Regions from separate parts of the Paenibacillus sp. FSL W8-0194 genome, predicted to be linked through region 2. Evidence: riboswitches for the same ligand, from Rfam matches in the RefSeq annotation. Region 2 holds a riboswitch; each other region holds the start of a gene.

Region 1 (5,403 bases), 260 kb from region 2:
TGCCGATCCAGGCCAAAATGTTCCAACAGCCGCGATACCGTCGCGACCGACTCCGGCACCTGCACGGCTTCCCCGTTAACGATCAGATCCAGCATGAACGCCCCTCCCTTCCGGCTGCCTGACGGCCCCATGCCGCTCGGGCGCAAAACATTCCCAGCCTGCGAATGCGGGCTGCCCGCCGCTCATCTGTTCGGCGATCAGCGCCCCGGTAATGGGGCTCAGCAGTACGCCGTTGCGATAATGCCCTACGGCGACGAACAAACCGTCGCAGCCTGCAGCCGCTCCGAGATAAGGGAGGCCGTCGCGGGTTTGCGGCCGCAGCCCTGCCCACGCCTTCTCCCACCTGGCAGCCGTTATCCGCGGCACGAGAGCGGCAGCTTTGGCCAGCAGCCCCATCAAACCTTCGACGGACACCGTCAGCTCATCGTTGCGCTCGACCATGGAAGCTCCGACGAGGAGTCTCCCTCCCCGCTTCGGCACCAAATAACAGCCGTCGGTGAATATGGTATGGCTTACCAAAGGGACCTCCGTTACGACCGAAAAGCATTCGCCTTTCACCGGGTATACGCCGGTTTCGATTCCCGCTTGCGCCAGCAGCCGCTGGCCGTGGACGCCTGCAGCGATGACCGCCTGTCCGCAGCTTATCGTCCCTTCATCCGTGACGACGCCGGTAACCCGCCCCCGTTCCAGCCGCAGCGAACGAACGCTGCAATTCTCCTTGGCTTCGGCGCCGAGCATGACGGCTGCCCGGACATAGGCGGCCGTCAATTCGGGCGCCGACACCTGCCCGTCCCCGGGAATCCGCATCGCGCCTTCGATGCGGCCCGTCAGGTTAGGCTCCAACTCGTTAGCTTCGGCAGGCGTAAGCCACGCCGCCGTTTCCCCGGCTTGGCGTTGAGAGGCGATCATCCGCCGGCAATCGGCGGCCTGGTCCGGCGTCAACGCCACCTTCAAAAGCCCTTTCTGCACCAGTCCGATGTCGATGCCGGTAAGCTCCCTCAGCTCCTCCGCCAGCCGGGGAAACATCGCCCGGCTCTGCCGAGCGAGGTCGAACAGCACGTCCGCCCGGTGCGTCTCCGACTGGGCGCCGAGCATGCCGGCCGCCGCGCCCGACGCGCCGGAGCCGATTGTCTCCCGCTCCAGAATCAATACGCGCCTGCCCTTCTTTGCCAGATGGTACGCGATGGAACCGCCGATGACGCCGCCTCCGACCACGACGACGTCAGCAACGTCAGCTTGATGGACCATGGTTTTCCCTCCCGTTATGTAAACATTGATAATAAGCGGCAGCAGCGCTGACCGGGTCTGCCGCTTCCAAAATCCCGCTCATGACAGCCACGCCCGCCGCGCCGGCTTCAAGCGTCTCCGCCACGTTCGTCGGCTTCACCCCGCCGATGGCGATAACGGGAATGCGGACGCGGCTCGCGAGCAGCCTCAGTTCCCCGGGTCCGCGGGCCGGAGAACCGGGCTTGGATGCCGTCGCATAGACATGCCCGAAAATCACGTAATCGGCCCCTTTCTCCTCGGCCTCCACGGCCTCGTGCAGCGAATGGACCGACAGGCCGATCCGCAGCTGCGGAAACCACTTCTTCACATCGGATACATCCAGGCTGTGATGCCCGAGCTGCGCGCCCCGCACCCCGGCGGCAGCCGCGACGTCGGCCCGATCGTTCACCACGATGCGGTTTGCGGGAACCCCCGCAGCCAGCAGCATTCCGATTCCCTCCAGCAGCTCGCGCGCCGTTTTGGCCCGTTCCCTTACATGAAACGCATCCACGTATGGATGGATGAGGCCGGCAATTCTCGCCAGCTCATCCAGCGGCTGCCTTCCCGTCGAAACGACATGCAGTTCCCTCCCTGCCACAGGACCTCAACTCCCGCAAAAAAAATTAAAGGCCGCTTTCCCGAAAGAAAGTGGCCTTTTCCGCACGTCGACAGCCTTGCGCCCCAAAAAAACGCATAAGGCGCAAGCATAAAACGTTGTTCTTACCACTTCCCTCCGCTGGCATCGCTCCAGATCAGGTTCAAAGGGTCCGGAAATCGCACTTCCGTCTCAGCCGTCAGGCACCCCTAGTGATTTGCTATGAAATTGAAATTTACTATAACATGAATTCCGGCATGTGGCAATCTCTTCCATCCTGTTTTTTCAGCCGTCGCATCCGAAGCATCCGGCCAAAGCGCCCCCGGACCGAAAACCGGAAAAACGCGGCGGCAGTCAACGCGTAAGCAGAAATCGATGGGCTTGGCTGATGCCGCCCGCATCCTCGAACAACACCTTCATGGATAGAGCCGGAACAACCGCCTGTTCGTCCCAGATCCAATCAAGCGCCTCGTTCCCGGCACGCTCTTCGTTTACCGCGACCTTCCAGCCGGTTTTGGAAAAAGGAACGTCCAGCTTAATCTCATGGTTGTTCGCGTTATAGACGACGATGATGTTTTTCCAAGCGTCGCCGCCCGCAAAGTCCTTCAGCATAAAAGCGACCACCTGGTCCCCGCAGCGGAGCGTTTCCAAATGATTGTCAATCTGCTCCCGGGAGGTCAAGCGAAAGGCGGGGTGGCTTCTCCGAAGCTCAATCAGGCCCCGGTAATAGTCAAAAACCGGCCTAAACCTCCGCTTGTTTTCCCACCTTATGGCATTGACGGCATCGCCGCTGCGGTAGCTGTTATGATCCCCGTATTTCGTGCGGAGCAGCTCGTCACCGGCATGAATGAGCGGAATCCCTTGGGAGGTCAGCACGATGCCGTTGGCCAGGAGGGCGCGTTTTACCGTCTCGCTTTTCATGATGTTCTCGCCGTCTATGCTCCGGTACGGCTCGGATTTTTCCACGGCCTCATGCAGGCTCCCTTCATGAACGAGTTCCCCGTTTCGGATGTCCGGAAAATTGGCCTCGTCCCGCAGCCCCTGCGTCGCCAGCACTTTATCCCATAAATTCAAATTGTCGTGAACGGTCACGTAATTGACCGATTCGAGCGGAGCATCCGCGAAATCGCAAATCGATCCCCTGACCCCTTCAAGGACCGCCGCTTCCGTGCCCGTTCCGCCCGTGGCAAAACCTTTCCCTTCGCCGTCGCTGTCCCCTTTGATCGCGCCGCGGAAATGGTCGTTGAATACGGCAAAGCCGAGATTCCTCTGGCTGCCTTTCAACGTTTGCCGCGCAAGCGGAGATTCCCCGCCCGTCCAGGGCTCCCCGTAGACGATGATGGCCGGGTCCGCCTCGCGGCGCAGCTCTTCGACCATCAGCTTGACGGTATCGGTATCGATCAGTCCCATCAAGTCCAAGCGAAATCCGTCGATGTGATATTCGTCCGCCCAATAACGAACCGAATCGAGGATGAATTTCCGGACCATCGGGCGCTCGGTCGCCAGCTCGTTGCCGACGCCGGAACCGTTTGCCAGCCTGCCTTCGGCGTCCCTGCGGTAGAAGTACCCGGGCACGACCGCCTCGAACGGTCCGTCCTCGACGCTGTAGGTATGATTGTACACGACGTCCATCACGACGCGGATCCCTTTGCCGTGCAGCGCCATGACCATTTCCTTGAATTCGCGGATCCGGAGACCCGGCACGGTCGGATCGGTCGCGTAGGAGCCTTCCGGCACGTTAAAATGCTGCGGATCATACCCCCAATTGTACTTCGGCCCGGAAGCGCCGGGATCGTCCGCCTGCAGTTCGTTCACCGTTTGGAAATCGAATACCGGCAGCAGGTGGACATGCGTGACTCCAAGCTCCTCCAGATGGTCGATGCCGATCGCATTGCCGTCCTTATCGCGCAGTCCCGTTTCCGTAAACGCTTTAAATTTTCCTTTATGTTGAAAACCGGCGCCAGGGTCGGCCGAAAAATCGCGCACATGTAGTTCATACAAAACGGCGTCTTTGCACCCGGCCATGGGCGGCCTGCGGTCCGCTTCCCAGCCGGGTGGGTTCCAGGCTTCCATGTCCACGATCGCCGACCTGGCGCCGTTGGCGCTGACGGCTTTCGAATACGGATCGGCGGCATAGCGGACGGTTCCATCCGGGTGCTCGATTTTGTACATATAATAGCGGCCGGCAAGATCGCCGGAAAATCGCAAAAACCATACGCCGTCCTTCCACTTTTTCATCCCGACTTCGAGTCCGCCCGCATGATCGAAGACCTCGCCGTCCGCGTTATAACAACCCGCATCCTCATAAAGCGCGAGCGTCACTTTTGCGGCCCCGGGCGCCCACAGCTTAAAAACGCTTTCCGTTTTGCTATACGTGCAGCCCAAATCCCGTCCGCCGTAATACTCCGTGATTTCCCTCATGATTACACCACCGTAAGCTATGACATTCGATGCACGCAAGGATGCTGCATAATCCCCAAAACAGACTTTCAGTCCGAAATAGACAGCGACAAAGTTTGGTTCGGCTACATACTGTTTCCGGGAGCGGCCGGAACCGGATTTTGCATCATCCCTACGTCAAAAAGCCTAACCTATCCTATGTGCTTTTGTTGCCAAATGTACAGGTTTGTATGCATCGAAAGAGCCCAATTTGAAGCGTGCCGCCGTCAAAATAGGCGGATCGTGGTTGCGGGCTTGCGGAAGGCGGCAACGGCGCAGCTGCGCCGCCATTTAGGCGGGGCGTCGCGGCTGCAGGCCCTTTAAGGCGGACTTCGGCCCTCCCGCTTATTCAGGCGCTTCAGCGCGGATTCAGGCGCAAAAAAGGCGCCGGATCATGCCGGATCCGACGCCTTTCCCCTCCGTTTTTTCGGATTGAAAGCTACTCTTCGAGAAACTCTGCGTATTGCTCCGGACTGAGCAAAGCCGAGAGCTGCTCCTCCAGATCGCCTTCGACTTCGATTTCAGCCATCCACCCGCCGTCGTACGGCTCGTTGTTGACGAGCTCCGGCTCGTCGCCGAGCCGCGGATTGATTTTGGCGATTTGACCGCTGACGGGGCTGAAAAGGTCCGACACGGTTTTGACGGATTCGATCGTGCCGATGCTTTCTTCAGCCTGTACGCTTGCGCCTTCTTCGGGAAGCTCCACGAATACGATGTCGCCAAGCTGATGCTGGGCGAAATCGCTGATGCCGATGCGCACGACGTTTCCGCTTACCTTTTCGACCCATTCGTGATCCTTGCTGTACCAACGGTTTTCTTTCACATTGCTCATCGTTTTTCGACTCTCCTTCGATTCTTGTCGTCATCCTTCGAAATAGGGTTGCTAATGAGCCATTATGGGGTGTCTGACGGCGGCTGCTTGGTTTCTTTGGCTTCCTTGGCTTTGCGGCGGCGCTGCTCGACCAGCTCTCGGGTCAGCCTGCGGCCGGTAGGCGTGGCGGCAAGGCCGCCTTTGCCCGTTTCCCGGTGTTTGCTCGGCATGGCGCTGCCGACCTCCAGCATGACGCCGATGACCTCGTCGGCGGGAATGACGCTGCCGACGC
Region 2 (5,403 bases):
GCCAGCGCCTGGTACGCCGCGAAGTCGATGTTCCGCGTCAGCACCGTGACCAGGCACAACGCGACAAACAGGACGAGCTTGATGGCCGGGTTGGTGCGCAGCAGCACCGTTTGCCGCGCCGGTTTCAGCAATTCGATCATGTGCCCGCCCGCCTTTCTGCCCGGTCGGCCTCGATCGCCGGACGTTCGGCAACCGCGCCGTCCAGCACCTCCCACACCTTCGTGGCAACACGCCGGGCGATGTTCTCTTCATGGGTGACCATCACGATGGCTGCGCCCTTTTCCTGCATCTCCAGGCAGTAATCGAGGATCGCAAACGTATTCCGGGCATCCTGGCCGAAGGTCGGTTCATCCAGCAAAAGGACGGGCTGCTCGCCCGCGACGGCGGCCGCCATGCTGAGCCTCCGTTTTTGGCCGGTGGAAAGCTGGTACGGATGGCGGCGTTCCAGCCCTTCCAAATGAAAGAATCGCAGCAACCCGCGCGCTTTCGCTTCGGCCTCGGCCTCCCCCTCTTTTTTCGCTTTCGCGGAAAAGCCGACTTCCTCCAGCACCGATTCCGCGACGAACTGGAATTCCGGGTTTTGGAACACGTAACCGATCCGGTCCGAGGGCGGACGAACGGCCCAGCGCGCTCTCCGGGAGGCGCCCTCCGTTTCCGACATGGCCTCCCCGCATAACCGGTATTCCCCGCGAAAGCGCAGGAGCGACATCAGGCTGAGCAAAAGCGAGCTTTTGCCCGCCCCGTTCGGACCGACGACCGCGATAAAATCACCGGGATCGACCCGCGCCTCGTCTGCCCGCACCACGGGCCGACCGGCCCGGAATCCCGCAAACCGCCGCAGCGTCAGAAGCGGAGCGGATGCGTCCGGCTCCAGCGGCTTCGCCGCTCCGCCCCGCCTCAGGTCAAGCACCTTGAAAAAATCCTCCCATACGCCCGGATACCAGATGCCGTACTGCTGCAGCTCCCGCCGGAAGGCGCCGAAAACCCATGCGGGAGGGCCGTCGCCGAGAACGCTCCCGTCCGGAGCCAGCAGGACGATCCGGTCCATCCGGTCCGCAATCTCTTCGATCCGGTGCTCCACGACGATTAAAGTCCGCCCTTCCGCCGCTTTCCAGACGGACTCCCACATCTGTTTTCTTCCCTCGGGATCCAGGAGGGCGGACGGTTCGTCCAGAAAAATGACCTCGGGCTCCAGCAGCAGCACGGAGGCCAGCGCCAGCCGCTGCTTCATGCCTTGGGACAGGCTGTCTACCGGAACATGCAGCAGATCCGGACGCAAACCGACCGCTTCAAGGGCCCGGCGCATTTCGGGCACCATCCGTTCCCGCGGAATGCCGCGGTTTTCCAATACGAACGCCAGCTCCTCGTCGACGTATGGCATGCAAAACTGCGTATCCGGATCCTGGAACACGTACCCTCTGGAATCCGGCGCCACGATGCCTTCCGCTTTGATCGGGACCTCGATCACTTGCGGAATCAGCCCGCCGAGCACCTGCAGCAGCGTCGATTTGCCGCAGCCGCTGGGCCCGAGCAGCAGCACTTTCTCGCCGCGGCGAACGGACAGGGACAAATCCTTGAACACAAAAGACGGCTCTCCTGGAAATTTAAGCCTGAGCTTGCTGACTCCCGCCACGGTCTCCGGCCCGAACGGTTCTAAATCAAGCGGCTCAATCATGGTCAAGCGCTTCATAATCCTTTTGGGTCACGGGCCGCAGCAGCTGCGTCACGCCGGTAGCCTCCAGCGCCTTCGCCAGCGCAAACGCCAAATATCCCGCCAAAATCGCGGAGCTGATGATACGGAGTACGTATTTGAACAGCATCATCCCGAGCGTATAGTCCGTCACGTAACCGAAATAAACATCGACCGCAAACGAACCGAGCGCAGCGGCCGCGCCCGCAAATGCCGCCGTCCCCATCTTGAAGCTGCGGTAGCGCACCAAGGCAAAAACCAGTTCCGCCGCAAGGCCTTGCGCGACGCTGTACAGCACCAGCTGAACGCCCCATTCGCTGCCGAACAAAATTTCCACATGGGCCGCCGCCACCTCCGCCAACAGGGCAACGCCGGGTTTGCGAATCAGCAGCATGGCGAGCGTCGGCGCCAAAAACCAGACCCCGTACACCAGCTCATCTGCCTGAAAAAACAGCGGCTTGAACAGATCGTACACCGAGCTCCAAAAATGATAGACGACGCCAAGCACAAGCGACAGCAAAATCGTGACCAGCAAATCGCTCAGCCGCAGCCCTTTCCTTTTTTCCGCCTGAAGCACGTGATTCATCCTACATCTTCCTCTCTTCTTCGGTGAGCGGGAATGCGCAAAAATAGGCATGAAAAAAACCGCCCTGGATACGCAAAGAGAGACGGTTAAATAAGCCCAATCCATGGGCTTCTATCGCGAATTCTCTACGCTGGCATTATCCAGATCAGATTCCCGGTCAGCAGCGGATACAGCTGCAATCTCAGCCTGATTCACTCAAGCTCCCGCATCCCAATATGTAACGGACCGCCCTTCGCCAAAAAAAACGAAGCATGCGAAAGCGTCCGGTTCCTGGTTCCAAAATACACCAATTCCGTGCCGGTTGGCAACAGAAAAAATTTTTCCTCGGCAGCCCCTGCCCTACTTCCCTCCCCCTGCATGCGGCCGTCTGTCTTGCGTTAGACCTTATTGATTTAACCGCTATTCTATGTCAATATATTTCAGAGTGTTCCAAAAATAGTATGCTGCGCATTTCGGATCCGGCCGAAATTCGGTGAAACCATAAGGCGGCCGCGAACGTTAACTCTATAAATCGACTCGAAGCACCATCCGAAGGGAGAAATAGCATGGCAAAACGATTGTTAAGGCTGATGACGGAGCTCTCCTCAAGAAAGTGGCTGTCCGCATTGATGGGGCGTTTTTCCCACAGCAGGCTCAGCAGGGGCGTCATCCCTTATTTTATAAAAAGCTATCAGATTCCGGCCGACGAAGCCGAAAAGGAAATCCACGAATACCGGACGCTGAACGAGTTTTTTTCGCGCCGGCTGAAGCCGGGCATGCGCCCGGTCGAGGAAGGGCCGAACGTGCTGACAAGCCCGGTCGACGCCAAAATAACGGCCATGGGCGACATTAGCGCGGGGACGATATTAAACGTCAAAGGCCAGGATTATTCCGTGGCGGAGCTGCTGAACTTTTCCCCCCATTTGGAGCTGTACAAACACGGCTATTTTTTTGTGCTTTATTTAAGCCCGACCGACTACCACCGCATCCATTCCCCCATTACGGGGGTGCGTACGGAAAGCGAGCATATCAAGGGCCGGGCTTATCCGGTCAACGAATTCGGCATGACCCGGATGAAATCGGTGCTGTGCCGGAACGAGCGGCTGATCACCTACATCGCCGGGGAATACGGCGAGGTGGCCGTCGTGAAGGTCGGCGCCATGAACGTCAGCAGCATCCGTTACGACGACGAATCCGTGTCCCGCTGGAACAACGGCGACGACCTGGCCTATTTCGAATTCGGCTCGACCGTCGTGCTGCTGACGCAGGACGGAACGTTTACGCCAAGGGCCGGCCTGAAACCCGGGGACCACGTCCGGATGGGCCAGCTTCTCGGAACGCTTCACCCTCCGGTCCCGCGGGACAAGGGCTAAGATCCGCTTTCGTCCCGTCCCAGAACGGAAGCGATCATCTTTTGCAGCAAACGCCCCGGCAGGATCGCTTTGGCCCGGAGCGTCAGCCGGGTGCTCCCCGGCAGCGCGTACCGGAACGCGGGCCGCTTCATGCATGCGATACGCGCAACGAGTTCGGCTACCTCCTTCGGGTCGCCTCCTTGTCGTGCGCTTTTTCGCGAAAACGCCAGCACCTTGTCCATCATGGCCCGGTAAGGCGAACCTTCGGGAGCGCTCATTTGCGCGAATCCCTTGTCCCAAATCGGGGTTCCGTAGGCCCCGGGCTCTACCAGAACCACATCGATGCCGAAGGGTTTCGCTTCGAGCGCAAGGCATTCGCTGAAACCCTCCATGGCGAATTTCGAGGAAGCGTACGGCGCATATCCCGGAAATCCAAGGCGGCCGCTGATGCTGCTCATCTGGATGATCCGGCCTTTCCCCCGCTCCCGCATGATCGGCAGCACCGCCTGCGTCACCCGCACCATGCCGTGAAAGTTCGTATCCATCTGTTCCTGCCAAATCGCGGCAGGCACCTCCTCGACGAAACCTCCGTAGGCCGTTCCGGCATTGTTGACCAGCACGTCCAACCGGCCGTACTGCCGGCGTATGTATGCCGCCGCGTCCGTCACGCCTGCGGCGTCGGTAACGTCCAGCCGCACGGCAACGATTTTCCCCTGCACCCCGGCTTGCGCCGCCGCGTCCATCAGCTCTGCCTGCGCCTCCATCCTCCGGATGCCTGCGATGACGGCGAATCCCCGCCGGCCAAGCTCAACCGCCGTCAGCAAACCGAAGCCGCTTGAACCGCCCGTTACCAGGGCTACCGGCTCCCCTTGCATTGTTTTCATGTTATCCCACCTTATACGGGAATCGCTTCGAACAGAAACGGCTTCCCGTCCAAATAATGCCGAAGGAGCGCCAGCGAATACGGCTTGCTTTCCCTCAGCTCCGCCGCTTCCCACGGATGCGGGGCATGGAAGCTCTGGTTTTCGATCAGCGCTTTGACAAAAAACGTTTCGAGCGCAGGAATACAGCCCGGCTGGCCGGAAACGGGCCGCAGCCGCTCGTATCCTTCCATGAACCATTGGCGCTGCACAGGGTACAAGCCGATAAACGACTGCGCCAAATCATACAAATAGAAGCCGAAACCGCAGCGCCCGAAATCGATCGGATAAGGCTCCCCGCCTTTGAACACCATGTTTCCTTCGTGGAAATCGCCGTGAATGAGGCCGAAGCTTTCGCGTTCCCGCTGCATGCCGGACATATGGGCCGTCACTTTGGCGGCCGCCTGCTCATAAATCGCGTATTCGTCCGGGGTTAGAAAACTCCCATAATGCTGCTTGAGCCTGGCCGTCTCCCGCGCGAACGGCTCCCCGTCCCATACCGGGCGGACAAAGCCCTCGGCAGGCTTGAAACGGAGGGCTGCCCGGTGCATCTTCGCCAGCAGACCGCCCATGAGAAGGAGTTGCTCTTCGCTGTACTGTCCCTCCCAATGGTCGCCATCGATCCAGCGAAGCACCGACACCTTCCAGCTTTGCCCCCGACCCGTCTCCACCTCGGTGACGTACGAGCCTTCGCGGTTCGGAACGCCCGTGGGGACCACAAGCCCTTCGACCTGCGCCAAATATTCGAGCCACTCCATTTCCGAAACGGTTTCCCTTGAGGATACCGCTGCGGGATGCACGCGGAGCAAATACAATCTTCCCGCTTCATCTTCGATTTTATAGGTGACATGCTCCGACACCTGAATGAAATCCAGA
Region 3 (5,403 bases), 260 kb from region 2:
GTGATCGGCGACATGAAGACGCTGCTCCCCGATCCGATCGAAACGCTGCGGGCTTCGGAAATGCTGCTGGAGGAAGGGTTCATCGTGCTGCCCTACACGTCGGACGACGTGCTGCTGGCGAAGCGGCTGCAGGAACTCGGCGTGCACGCGGTGATGCCGGGAGCCTCGCCGATCGGCTCCGGCCAAGGAATCGTGAACCCCTTGAACTTGAGCCTTATCATCGAGCAATCGACCGTGCCCGTCATCGTCGACGCCGGCATCGGCACGCCGTCGGACGCGGCCGTCGCCATGGAGCTTGGCGCCGACGGCGTGCTGCTTAATTCGGCGGTTTCGGGCGCCAAGGACCCGGTAAAAATGGCCCTCGCCATGAAGCTCGCCATCGAAGCGGGGCGGCTCGGCTACGAAGCCGGCCGCATTCCGAAAAAGCGCTGCGGGACCGCCAGCAGCCCGCTCGAGGGAATCAGCGTCACATGAGCGGGGACGGGATGCATAACGATCGGTATTCGAGGCAAGCGTTGTTCCCCAAAATCGGTCCGGACGGCCAGCGGAAGCTTGGAGAGGGGCATGTCCTGATCGTCGGCGCGGGAGCGCTGGGGTCGGTAAGCGCGGAAACGCTTGTGCGCGCAGGCGTAGGCACCGTCACCATCGTGGACCGCGACTACGTGGAGACGAACAATCTGCAGCGGCAGCAGCTGTACTGCGAAGAAGACGCCCTGCTGCGCCTGCCGAAAGCGGCGGCGGCCAAAGCCCGCCTGGAACGCATCAATTCGGACATCGATATCCGGGCCGTCGTCGCCGACGCCGCCGCTGCGGAAATCGAAGGGCTGGCGCAGGGCGTGGACGTCATCCTCGACGGGACGGACAACTTCGAGACGCGGCTCGTGATCAACGATTTGTCCCAGAAGCTGGGCATTCCATGGATTTACGGCGCTTGCGTCGGCAGTTACGGCATAACCTTCACGATCGTGCCCGGCCGAACGCCATGTCTCTACTGTTTGCTTGGGAAGGTGCCGACCGGCGGCGCAACTTGCGATACGGCCGGCGTCATCGCTCCGGCGGCGCAAATGGTCGCGGCTTACCAAGCCTCCGAAGCGCTTAAGCTGTTGGTAGGCGATCGGGATGCTTTGCACGGCAAGCTCGTTTCGTTCGATTTATGGACGGGCGCCCATGCCGCGATCCGGGTGGGGGGCATGAAGAAGCCGGATTGCCCGTCATGCGGAAAACACCGCACCCACCCGTACCTGCAGCCGGCCAATCAGTCCCGGACAGCCGTGTTGTGCGGCCGGGATACAGTGCAAATTCGTCCGCCCGCACCGGTCCGGCGCGATTTGAAGGAGCTGGCGCGCAGATTGTCCCGGCAGGGCGGCGAGGTCAAGGAGAACCCGTATCTCGTGTCTTTTGCGGCGGGAGGATGCCGGTTGACGGTTTTTTGGGACGGGCGGGTGCTCGTGCACGGAACGAAGGACATCGCGGAAGCCAAAAGCTTGTACCACCGCTATTTAGGCTGAGTCCGAAGGGGCGGAGGGAACATTCGGCGCCGATGTTTCCGGTTTGACAAGCGGCGGCTTGAAGGATAAAGTAAAGGGTGAAAAACGAACTTCATACGAAATCCACTGGGGGAGCCGCGAGCAAGCGGCTGAGACAAGGATGCTTGGACCCTTTGAACCTGATCCGGATCATACCGGCGTAGGGAAGTGGAACGGACTTCGCCTATCCCATGCCTTTTCATGCTGATAGCGTTTCGGAGCCGCTCCATTTCGGGGCGGCTTTTTTGAGTTTGATCGGCCGCTTCCGGCTTCTTCTTGTTTGGATTTCATCCAAATTCATTCGGAGGTGTTGGCATGACCCGTTTTACCGATGAGCTTCGAAACGAAGCGGATCCGATTTTTCGCGCCATTTTTGACCATCCGTTCGTGCGCGGCATTGCGGAGGGAACTTTGCGGAAGGAGCAGCTGATCCATTACGTGAAGCAGGATTTCGAGTATTTGAACGCCTATATCCAGTTATACGGAATCGCGATCTCGAAATGCGACAGCCGCGACACGATGGCCCTTTTTAACGAGCAAATTTCGTTCATCCTGCACAGCGAAACGCATCCGCACAACAATTTTTGCAGCGTGACGGGCGTTTCGTACGAACAATTGCAGGGTTACCCGCTTGCCCCGTCGGCGAACCACTATGTCCGCCACATGCTGAGCGTGGCCCATGGAGGAACGCTTGAGGATATTTTGGCGGCGATGCTGCCGTGCCCTTGGACGTATACGGAGATCGGCGCCAAATTGCTGGCGGAAGTGAAGCCGGACCGTTCCCATCCGTTTTACGATTGGATGCACTTTTACGGCCGCTTCGAAGGCGGGATTACGGATAAGATGCGTCTGCTGCTGGACGAGCGGGCGCAAGGTTTGTCTTCCGACCGGAAAAAACGTCTCAAGGAGCATTTCGCGGCAAGCTGCCGTCTGGAGTACATGTTCTGGGACATGGCATATACGCTGGAAGAATGGCCGGTTCCCATGATCCCGGCGGAAGGGGTGGGACGATGATCGAGGATATGCAGCATTTGCCCGGCATCGTCAAGCGGCGCAGGCCTCTCGTGCACAACATCACGAATATGGTGGTGACGAATTTTACGGCGAACGGATTGCTGGCGATCGGAGCGTCCCCCGTCATGGCCTATGCCCGGGAGGAAGTTGCGGATATGGCGAAAATAGCGGGCGCGCTGGTGTTGAACCTGGGCACGCTCAGCGCCGGGCTGGTCGAAGCCGCAATCATTGCCGGCCGGTCGGCGAATTTGCACGGAGTGCCGGTGATTCTCGATCCGGTAGGCGCAGGCGCCACTCCGTTCCGGACGAAAGCCGCCCTGGAGATCCTGCGGGAAGTCCGCGTCGCCTTGGTTCGCGGCAATGCGGCCGAAATCGCGAACCTGATCGGCGAAACGGCGGCCATCAAAGGCGTGGATGCGGAAGAGTCCGAATCGGAGCCTCCGGTCGACCTCGCGGTGCGGGCCGCCTGCCGTCTCGGCAGCGTCGTGGCGATCACCGGCCGGGAGGACGTCATTACGGACGGATTGAAGGGATACGTGGTCCGGGGCGGACATCCGATGCTCACCCGCGTAACCGGGACGGGTTGCCTGTTGACGTCGGTCATCGGCGCGTTTGCCGCCGTTGAAACGGATTTGTTGACGGCCGGGGCGGCTGCGCTTGCCTTTTACGGGGCGGCGGCATCGCGGGCGTACGCGGCGGCAGGCGGCCGCGGGCCGGGAAGCTTTCAAGCCGCGTTCCTTGACGCCTTGTCCGAAATGGATCAATATCCGCTTCCGGAAGAGGCGCTTAGCGAGCACCCGGTTTCGGCCGGAAGGGGGTTCGTGCAATGAGCGTTCCGAAAGCCTTGACGATAGCCGGTTCGGACAGCGGCGGCGGAGCCGGAATCCAGGCCGACCTGAAAACGTTCCAGGAGCTCGGCGCATTCGGAATGTCGGCGATTACGGCGGTTACGATCCAAAACACGCTGGGCGTGGACGGCGTCTATCCGCTGCCGGCCGCAGCCGTTGCCGGGCAAATCCATGCCGTGGGGACGGATCTTGGCCCGGACGCAGTCAAAACGGGCATGCTGTTCAGCGCCGACATTATCGAAGCGGTTGCGGATCAGATCGAAACATTCGGATGGAACCGGGTGGTCGTCGATCCGGTCATGATCGCCAAAGGCGGGGCGGAACTGCTGCGGGACGATGCCGTCGAGGCGTTGACGCGCAGGCTGCTGCCGCTTGCGCTCATCGTCACCCCGAATATACCGGAGGCGGAAGTGCTTGCCGGGCGGCCGATTGCCTCGATGGAGGAGCGCCGCGAAGCAGCAATAACAATCGCGGAGTTCGGCGTCAAAATGGTCGTCATTAAAGGGGGCCACGATCCGGCGTCGGACGAGGCCGTCGACCTGCTGTACGACGGGGAGTCGTTTACGGAGATCGCGCGGCCCAGAATAGCGACGAAACATACGCACGGAACGGGCTGCACGTTTTCCGCGGCCATTACGGCCGAACTTGCGAAAGGGGCGTCCCCTGGCGAAGCCGTACATACCGCAAGGGATTACATCCAGGCCGCCATCGAGGAGGCGCTTGGTATCGGAGGAGGCAGCGGCCCGACCAATCATTGGGCGTACCGGCGCAGGAAGGAGCTGGTCCGGTGAAACGCTTTGAACCGGCCGATTTGAAGGAAAGGCTGAAGCTTTATCTTGTCGTCGGCAGCGTCAACTGCAGGCAAGATGCGGCGGAGGTCGTGGAGGAAGCCATCCGGGGCGGGGTCACGATGGTACAGCTTCGCGAGAAAGGGCGGAATGCGCTCGCGGGGAACGCCAAGGCCGAGCTGGGCGGACGCATCCTTGCGGTTTGCCGGCGATACGGCGTGCCGCTTATCGTCAATGACGACGTCGACCTGGCGCTTGCTTTGGACGCCGACGGCGTGCACATCGGACAAGAGGACGAGCCGGCGGACCGGGTGAGGGAACGCATCGGGAACAAAATTTTGGGCTTGTCCGTGCATACGCTTGAAGAAGCCAAGCTTGGCGCGGAGCTGAGTGCCGATTATTTCGGGGTCGGCCCGGTTTTTCCGACCGTTTCCAAAGAGGATGCCCGCCCGGTTCAAGGCACGGCAATGCTGCGGAATATCCGGCGGATGCATGCGGCCATGCCGGTCGTCGGCATCGGAGGCATTACCGCAGCCCGCGCCCCTGAGGTGATTCAAGCGGGGGCGGACGGCATCGCGGTCATTTCAGCGATTACGCAAACGCCCGATCCGTACCTGGCGGCGATGGAGCTGTCCCGCGCGTTGACCGTATCCATGGCCGGACGAAATCCCCAAGCTTAACATATCCCGGTTTGACGTCCCGAAGGATGGATCCGGAATCCTTGATGATCGCGGATATGAATCCAACAACAAGGTAACGCTGCGCATCAGCTCGAGAATGTACCGCATGACAGGGCATGTTGCACCGAAAAGGAAAACCATGCATACGTCTTTGCTTACAGGCTGAATTGGCAAGGGGTCATTCGAAGATGAACGCACTCAGACTTACCGCCCGGTTCAGTCCGGCCCGTCCGGGGCAAAATAGGGAAGGATGCGCCAATGCTTCGGCAGAAGGGAATCCGTCATTTACAATCCGCTCCTTTATTTGTTAAAGTAAAGGGCAGATTCCCTCATAAACAGGGTTCATTTCATTCTACAGTATGTGCAATCCTGGCACGGAAAGAAGGCAGAACATGACGGAAGCAATGTTGTCCCCTTTGGTAAAAACCTTGGACCTGCAGCCCCATCCCGAGGGCGGTTGGTACAAGGAGCTTTGGAAATCTTCGTTCGAGATTCCTCAAGCGGTGCTTGACGCCAAATATTCGGGTTCGCGGCCGGCGGCCACGTC
Region 4 (5,403 bases), 970 kb from region 2:
CCAGCACCTGATCCACGATGCCATGCTTCAAGGCAGCCTCGCTGAAAACGATCGACTTTACGTTGCTCCACGAGATCCTTTGCGGGCTGGAAGCGTACAAATTAAAAATCGCCTCATCGAACGAAGCCCCTCCCGCTTTTCCGACGGAGGTCTTCTGCTGCTGCGTCTGTCCCGACTCCTTTTTGGCGATGCCGCTGAAATTAACCATTTGGATGTAAACGACAACCTGGTTTTCAACGTAATCGACCCCGATCGTATTGACGTAAATCATATGTTCGATTTCCCTTGCTCCCCAGCATCCCGTAAGCGGAACGATCAAGAGCGCCGCGGCAAGGAGGCAGCGGACCCAACGCATGACGTTTTTCATCCCTTTTTCCCCGCCTTGCTGGTGAACTCGCCTTTTCCCCACGGCATCCGAAACAGGATTTTATGCAACTCCCTGAATCTCGGAGGACTTACCGGAGACAAATAGAACGTGCCGAAAGAGCGCAGGTTGACCATGAACAGGACCAAAGCCAGCAGGCAGAACAGCGTGCCGAACAACCCCAACAGCCCGCTGATCAGAAGCACGAGAATGCGAAACAGACTGACGATGTTCACCAGGGACTGGTTCACCAAAGTAAACGTCGCAAGCACCGATATGGCGATGACGACGATCGTCCCCGGGCCCGCAATTCCTGCGCTGATAGCAGCTTGGCCGATGATCAGCCCGCCAACGACCGATAAGGTCTGCCCAAACGCGGAAGGAAGCCGCATGCCCGCTTCGCGGAAAATCTCGAACAACAGCAGCATCACCATCGCCTCCAGAGGAGCCGGGAGCGGCACGCCCTGCCTGGAATTCACCAAGGTCGCCAGCAGCGTAAAAGGGATTTGGTCCTGATGGTACGTCGTCAGCGCAATCCAAAACCCCGGCAGGAACAGGGAAAGCAGCACGCCGCAAATCCGCAAAAAACGCGTAAAAGCAACCACGACATTAACGAGGTGCGCGTCCTCCGAGGAGTTGAGCAGGAAGTTGAAGCTCGCCGGGGCGATGAGCACCGTCGGAGCGCCGCCCATGACGATCGCAAATTTCCCGTGAAGCAGCGCGTTGACGGCATAGTCCGGCCTTCCCGTATAAGTCATCAGCGGAAAAAGCGAGAAGCCAGTCAATATCTCTTCGAGTTGGCTGTTGCTCACAAGGCCTTTGACGTTCACGCGGGAAAGTTTCGTTCGGATCTCCTGCAGCACATGCTCCTGGATCGTCTCCTTATGGTACAGAAGATGAACTTTCGTCGACGTTTCGGAACCGATCGTAAACTCCTCGACGGCAAGGAGATGGGTCTTCAGCCGTCTTCGGATCAAAGCGATATTGGTGTACGAGTCCTCGATAAAACCGTCCCTCGGCCCCCTCGTCGAAACCTCCGTGTTCGGCTCCTCCGGCTGCCGTTTGGGCGCATTGGTCATAATCATCGAGTAGCAGCTGTTCGACGGCGCGAAGATTAGCAGAAGGTCTCCCGCGAGCACGGTCTCTTTCATTGCCGCCTCCCTTTGGTCCTCGGGGATCGGGTCCATGGGGAACGGAATTTTGCGCGGCCAATCCATCTCGTCCGACAGCAGGATCTGCTCCGGTATATTCATCAGTTCGGGCACGACCCATTGCTCCACTCTTGCCGTATCGGACAATCCCTGGCAGTAAATCAGCTGAACCGAATAACCCGGTACCGATAACGGAATCGTTTTTCTTCGGATATCCGAGCTTGATCCAAACAGCTCCGTAACGATACCTTCGACGGCCTGGGCTTCCTTTCGTTCACGGCTTTTCACGATATTCTCCCCCTTCGCCGGGCCAAGCCGATCAGCCCCGTGATGATCACCGAAAAAGCCGCTATTCCCCACACCGATACGGGAAGCACATAGACGGACAGGGCCTTCATAAAATACCGGTCGCTGAAAGGAACGGCCATGATGATTAATATGGCGATAAAAATGCCCCCCAGCACCCACGCTTTCGCTTTTTTGCCCTTCACCCGAAAAACGTCGAGAATGAGGAACAAAGCGAGCGAAATTCTCAAAAATGCGCCGCAGAACCATTGGTAGACGCTAAAAAAGTCCAGATGCTCGACGTATCGGCCAATGTTCAGGAGCCTCCATTGCTCGTAAGCAGGAAACCGGAGCTTGCCCGCTTCGTCCGCCCCGAATTCGACGATGGCGCCCATGACGGGCCCCAGAGTGAGTCCTAAAAAAAGCAAAACCGTGACGGCCAAGGAAACATAGGTTATGCGCGTTCGGATATGATGCTGCAAAAAGAAGATCATGATGACTTCGGCAAAGCCGGCCCCCGCATAAAGCGTCCCCTTCCACACGGGCCCCATGCCAAGTTCAAGCATCGGCTTCAGCAAGGAGTAGTCCTTGTGGGGCATATTAAACGACATGACAAAAAAGCCAAGCACAATCACCATCGGCAGCAATAAACTCGCGGTATTGGCAACGGATTGAATGCCCAAAAAAGCGTTTAAAGCCGAGATCAGAAGGAACAGAAACGAAAAGATCATAATGGGCGTTTCGGGAGAGAAGGTCGAATGAATCCAATATATGGTATCCCGGGTCGTTACCGCGCAAATGGCAAACAGGTACAAACCAATGAAAACGGCCAAAACGCGGCCCACGATCGGATGATAGGCTTTGGCCAACCAATCGAACAGATGGCGTTTATTGAGTTTCGCCATGCCCGCATAAAGAAATGCCGCCCATACGAGCGTGAGTCCGCATGCCAGCAGCACCGAAATCCAGGCGTCCCGTTTTGCCGCGTCAAGCAAAATAGGAATGATGATGACATGATTCAGCAGGCCGGTGCTCAGCATCAAAATCATGACCGTTTGAATGAACGAAATGCTTGTTTTGATTTTCCTCAGCCCCCTGTAAAAACCAGACTCCTTTCATCCTTATAGTGGCATTTCTACGGTCATTTATACGCTGGCTTGTCCAGCCGCGCGGCCGAAAGCGTTGAATTATTCCGAGCTTAGGACTATAATACCAATGTAATAACCCGTTAACTTCATAAGAATCCGGGGTGCTGGAATCGGCCGGCTGAGATTGTATCCCTCCAAGATACTGACCCTTAAACCTGATCTGGGTAATGCCAGCGTAGGAAAAGCCATCGTCATGGCGTTCGCCATGTCATCCTTGCGCCTTAAGCGTCCCGCATCCGGGGCGCTTTTTTTGTTGAATGATCGGACCTTCCGGCGAAAATAAAGACGGCCGCGGTCCCGTGATTCGCCTCCAGATATGGAAACGCGATTCTTTTGCAAAATGAAGGGGATTAAATGGACAAGGGAGAGAGAAACACAATGAAAACGAAAAAAATCGGACTGTTTTTGCTGGCATTCCTGCTTGTGCTGGTTCCGGCCGCTTGCGGAAGCAGAAACGCCCAAACGACGGGCCAGGGGACGCCATCCGGGGAAACCTCCTCGGCCGGCGGCGGCGAGCCCAAAAAGCTGAAGGATGTCAAAGTCGTGCTGGACTGGACGCCGAACACGAACCATACAGGACTCTACGTCGCCAAAGAAAAGGGGTACTACGAAGAAGAAGGCCTGAACGTCGACATCGTGCAGCCGGGAGCCGGCGGCGCGGAGGCGATGGTGGCATCGGGCAAGGTGCCGTTTGGCGTCAGCGTGCAGGAAAACGTCACCCAAGCGCGCACGCAAGGCGTTCCGCTCGTGTCGATCGCGGCGGTGATCCAGCATAACACTTCCGGTTTTGCCGCGCCCGTGGACCGGAACATCAAACGGCCGAAGGATTTTGAAGGCAAAACGTACGGCGGCTGGGGCTCCCCGGTGGAAAAAGCCGTGATCGATTCGATCATGGACATCGACAAGGCCGACGTCAGCAAGCTGAAAATCGTCAACATGGGCGAAGCGGATTATTTTACGGCGGTGAAACGCGACATCGATTTCGCCTGGATTTTCTACGGCTGGACCGGCATCGAAGCCGAGCTCCGCAAGGAGCCGCTCGATATGCTGTACGTCAAAGACTTCTCCGACAAGCTGGATTATTACACGCCGGTCCTCGTCACCAATGAAAAGCAGATCAAGGAAGATCCGGAGCTGGTCAAAGCGTTTATGCGCGCTACCTCCAAAGGTTATCAATTCGCGATTGAGCATCCCGAGGATGCAGCCAACATCTTGATCAAAGCCGTGCCCGAGCTCGACAAGGATCTCGTCATGGCCAGCCAGAAGTGGCTCAGCCCGAAATACCAGGACGATGCCAAGCGCTGGGGCGAGCAGAAGGAACAGGTATGGAAAGGATATTCGGATTGGATGTACGAGCATAAGCTGCTCGACAAGCCGCTGGACGTCGAAAACGCGTTTACGAACGACTTTTTGCCGCAGCAATAGGTAAGGATCGCTGTACCAAGCGAACCCGCTGCGTGATTACAGCAATCATCAAATTTTAAAAGGACGTGATTGATATGGCTCATACCCTGCTCAGCATACAGGTCATTCCAAAAACGCCGAACAACGAGGATTCCTACGATTACGTCGACCGCGCCATCGAAGTGATCCAAAAGTCTGGCGTCAAATACGAGGTGCACCCGCTTGAAACGACGATGGAAGGCGAACTCGAGGAATTGCTCGACGTCGTGCGCCGCATGCATGAAGCTCTTGTGGAGGCGGGCAGCCCAAGCATCATTTCCCAGATCAAAATCGCCCATCGTCCCGGCGGCATCAGCATGGAGCGGCTTACGGAGAAATACCGTCCATGAGACGTTGGTGGAATAGCGTATGGCCGCCCTTTGTGGCGGTCCTCTTCTTTTTGGTCGCATGGGAACTGAGCACCTCGCTGTTTCATATCGAAAAATGGATCCTCCCCTCCCCGGTGGATATCGCCAAGGAAACCGCAGTTGGGGCCGGGGATCTGTGGGGCCATGTCGGGGCAACGGTGAGGCTGACGCTCGAAGGATTTATCATCGGAACGGCGGTCGGGATGATCATCGCGCTGATCCTGCACCTGGTCCCGTTTCTTAAGTCGGCCTTGTACCCGCTGCTCATTTTGAGCCAAAACATTCCGACCATCGCGCTTGCCCCGCTCCTGATGATCTGGTTCGGCTTCGGGCTGCTGCCCAAGCTGATCGTCATTACCCTGGTCTGCTTTTTCCCCGTTGCCGTCGCCACGATGGGCGGACTGAAGCAGACCGACCGGGTCATGCTGAATTACATGCGGATGATCGGCGCGAACAAGCGGCAAATTTTCGCCAAGCTGGAGCTGCCGCACGCGCTGCCCGCGATCTTTTCGGGCGTCAAAATCGCGGCGACGTACAGCGTGATGGGAGCGGTCATTGCGGAGTGGATCGGTGCCGACAAGGGGATCGGATACTATATGATGCTGCAAAAATCGGGCTACCGCACCGATCGCATGTTTGTCGCC

The links. A riboswitch is a leader RNA that binds a small molecule or an ion and turns the genes downstream of it on or off. The one in region 2 is predicted to bind thiamine pyrophosphate.
Region 1: it holds a riboswitch for thiamine pyrophosphate, as region 2 does, so the genes downstream of both, tenI (thiazole tautomerase TenI) here and MKY58_RS05610 (ECF transporter S component) in region 2, are expected to answer to the same signal.
Region 3: it holds a riboswitch for thiamine pyrophosphate, as region 2 does, so the genes downstream of both, tenA (thiaminase II) here and MKY58_RS05610 (ECF transporter S component) in region 2, are expected to answer to the same signal.
Region 4: it holds a riboswitch for thiamine pyrophosphate, as region 2 does, so the genes downstream of both, MKY58_RS01375 (ABC transporter substrate-binding protein) here and MKY58_RS05610 (ECF transporter S component) in region 2, are expected to answer to the same signal.

What each region holds. Positions count from the first base shown of each region.
Region 1 covers NZ_CP150205.1:1,566,681-1,572,083, reverse strand. Annotated here, with positions in the region: gene thiS (sulfur carrier protein ThiS) at 1-92, opposite strand, end outside; gene thiO (glycine oxidase ThiO) at 76-1,248, opposite strand; gene tenI (thiazole tautomerase TenI) at 1,232-1,864, opposite strand; TPP riboswitch at 1,978-2,082, opposite strand; gene pulA (type I pullulanase) at 2,216-4,282, opposite strand; gene gcvH (glycine cleavage system protein GcvH) at 4,740-5,132, opposite strand; gene sdaAA (L-serine ammonia-lyase, iron-sulfur-dependent, subunit alpha) at 5,195-5,403, opposite strand, start outside.
Region 2 covers NZ_CP150205.1:1,310,195-1,315,597, reverse strand. Annotated here, with positions in the region: gene MKY58_RS05620 (energy-coupling factor transporter transmembrane component T) at 1-140, opposite strand, end outside; gene MKY58_RS05615 (ABC transporter ATP-binding protein) at 137-1,675, opposite strand; gene MKY58_RS05610 (ECF transporter S component) at 1,668-2,276, opposite strand; TPP riboswitch at 2,382-2,493, opposite strand; gene asd (archaetidylserine decarboxylase) at 2,822-3,628, shown strand; gene MKY58_RS05600 (SDR family oxidoreductase) at 3,625-4,491, opposite strand; gene MKY58_RS05595 (phosphotransferase) at 4,503-5,403, opposite strand, start outside.
Region 3 covers NZ_CP150205.1:1,572,495-1,577,897, forward strand. Annotated here, with positions in the region: gene MKY58_RS06820 (thiazole synthase) at 1-474, shown strand, start outside; gene MKY58_RS06825 (ThiF family adenylyltransferase) at 486-1,508, shown strand; TPP riboswitch at 1,606-1,710, shown strand; gene tenA (thiaminase II) at 1,842-2,540, shown strand; gene thiM (hydroxyethylthiazole kinase) at 2,537-3,370, shown strand; gene thiD (bifunctional hydroxymethylpyrimidine kinase/phosphomethylpyrimidine kinase) at 3,367-4,179, shown strand; gene thiE (thiamine phosphate synthase) at 4,176-4,856, shown strand; gene MKY58_RS06850 (cupin domain-containing protein) at 5,249-5,403, shown strand, end outside.
Region 4 covers NZ_CP150205.1:341,293-346,695, reverse strand. Annotated here, with positions in the region: gene MKY58_RS01390 (Ger(x)C family spore germination protein) at 1-367, opposite strand, end outside; gene MKY58_RS01385 (spore germination protein) at 364-1,803, opposite strand; gene MKY58_RS01380 (endospore germination permease) at 1,800-2,861, opposite strand; TPP riboswitch at 3,036-3,147, shown strand; gene MKY58_RS01375 (ABC transporter substrate-binding protein) at 3,327-4,373, shown strand; gene MKY58_RS01370 (MTH1187 family thiamine-binding protein) at 4,448-4,741, shown strand; gene MKY58_RS01365 (ABC transporter permease) at 4,738-5,403, shown strand, end outside.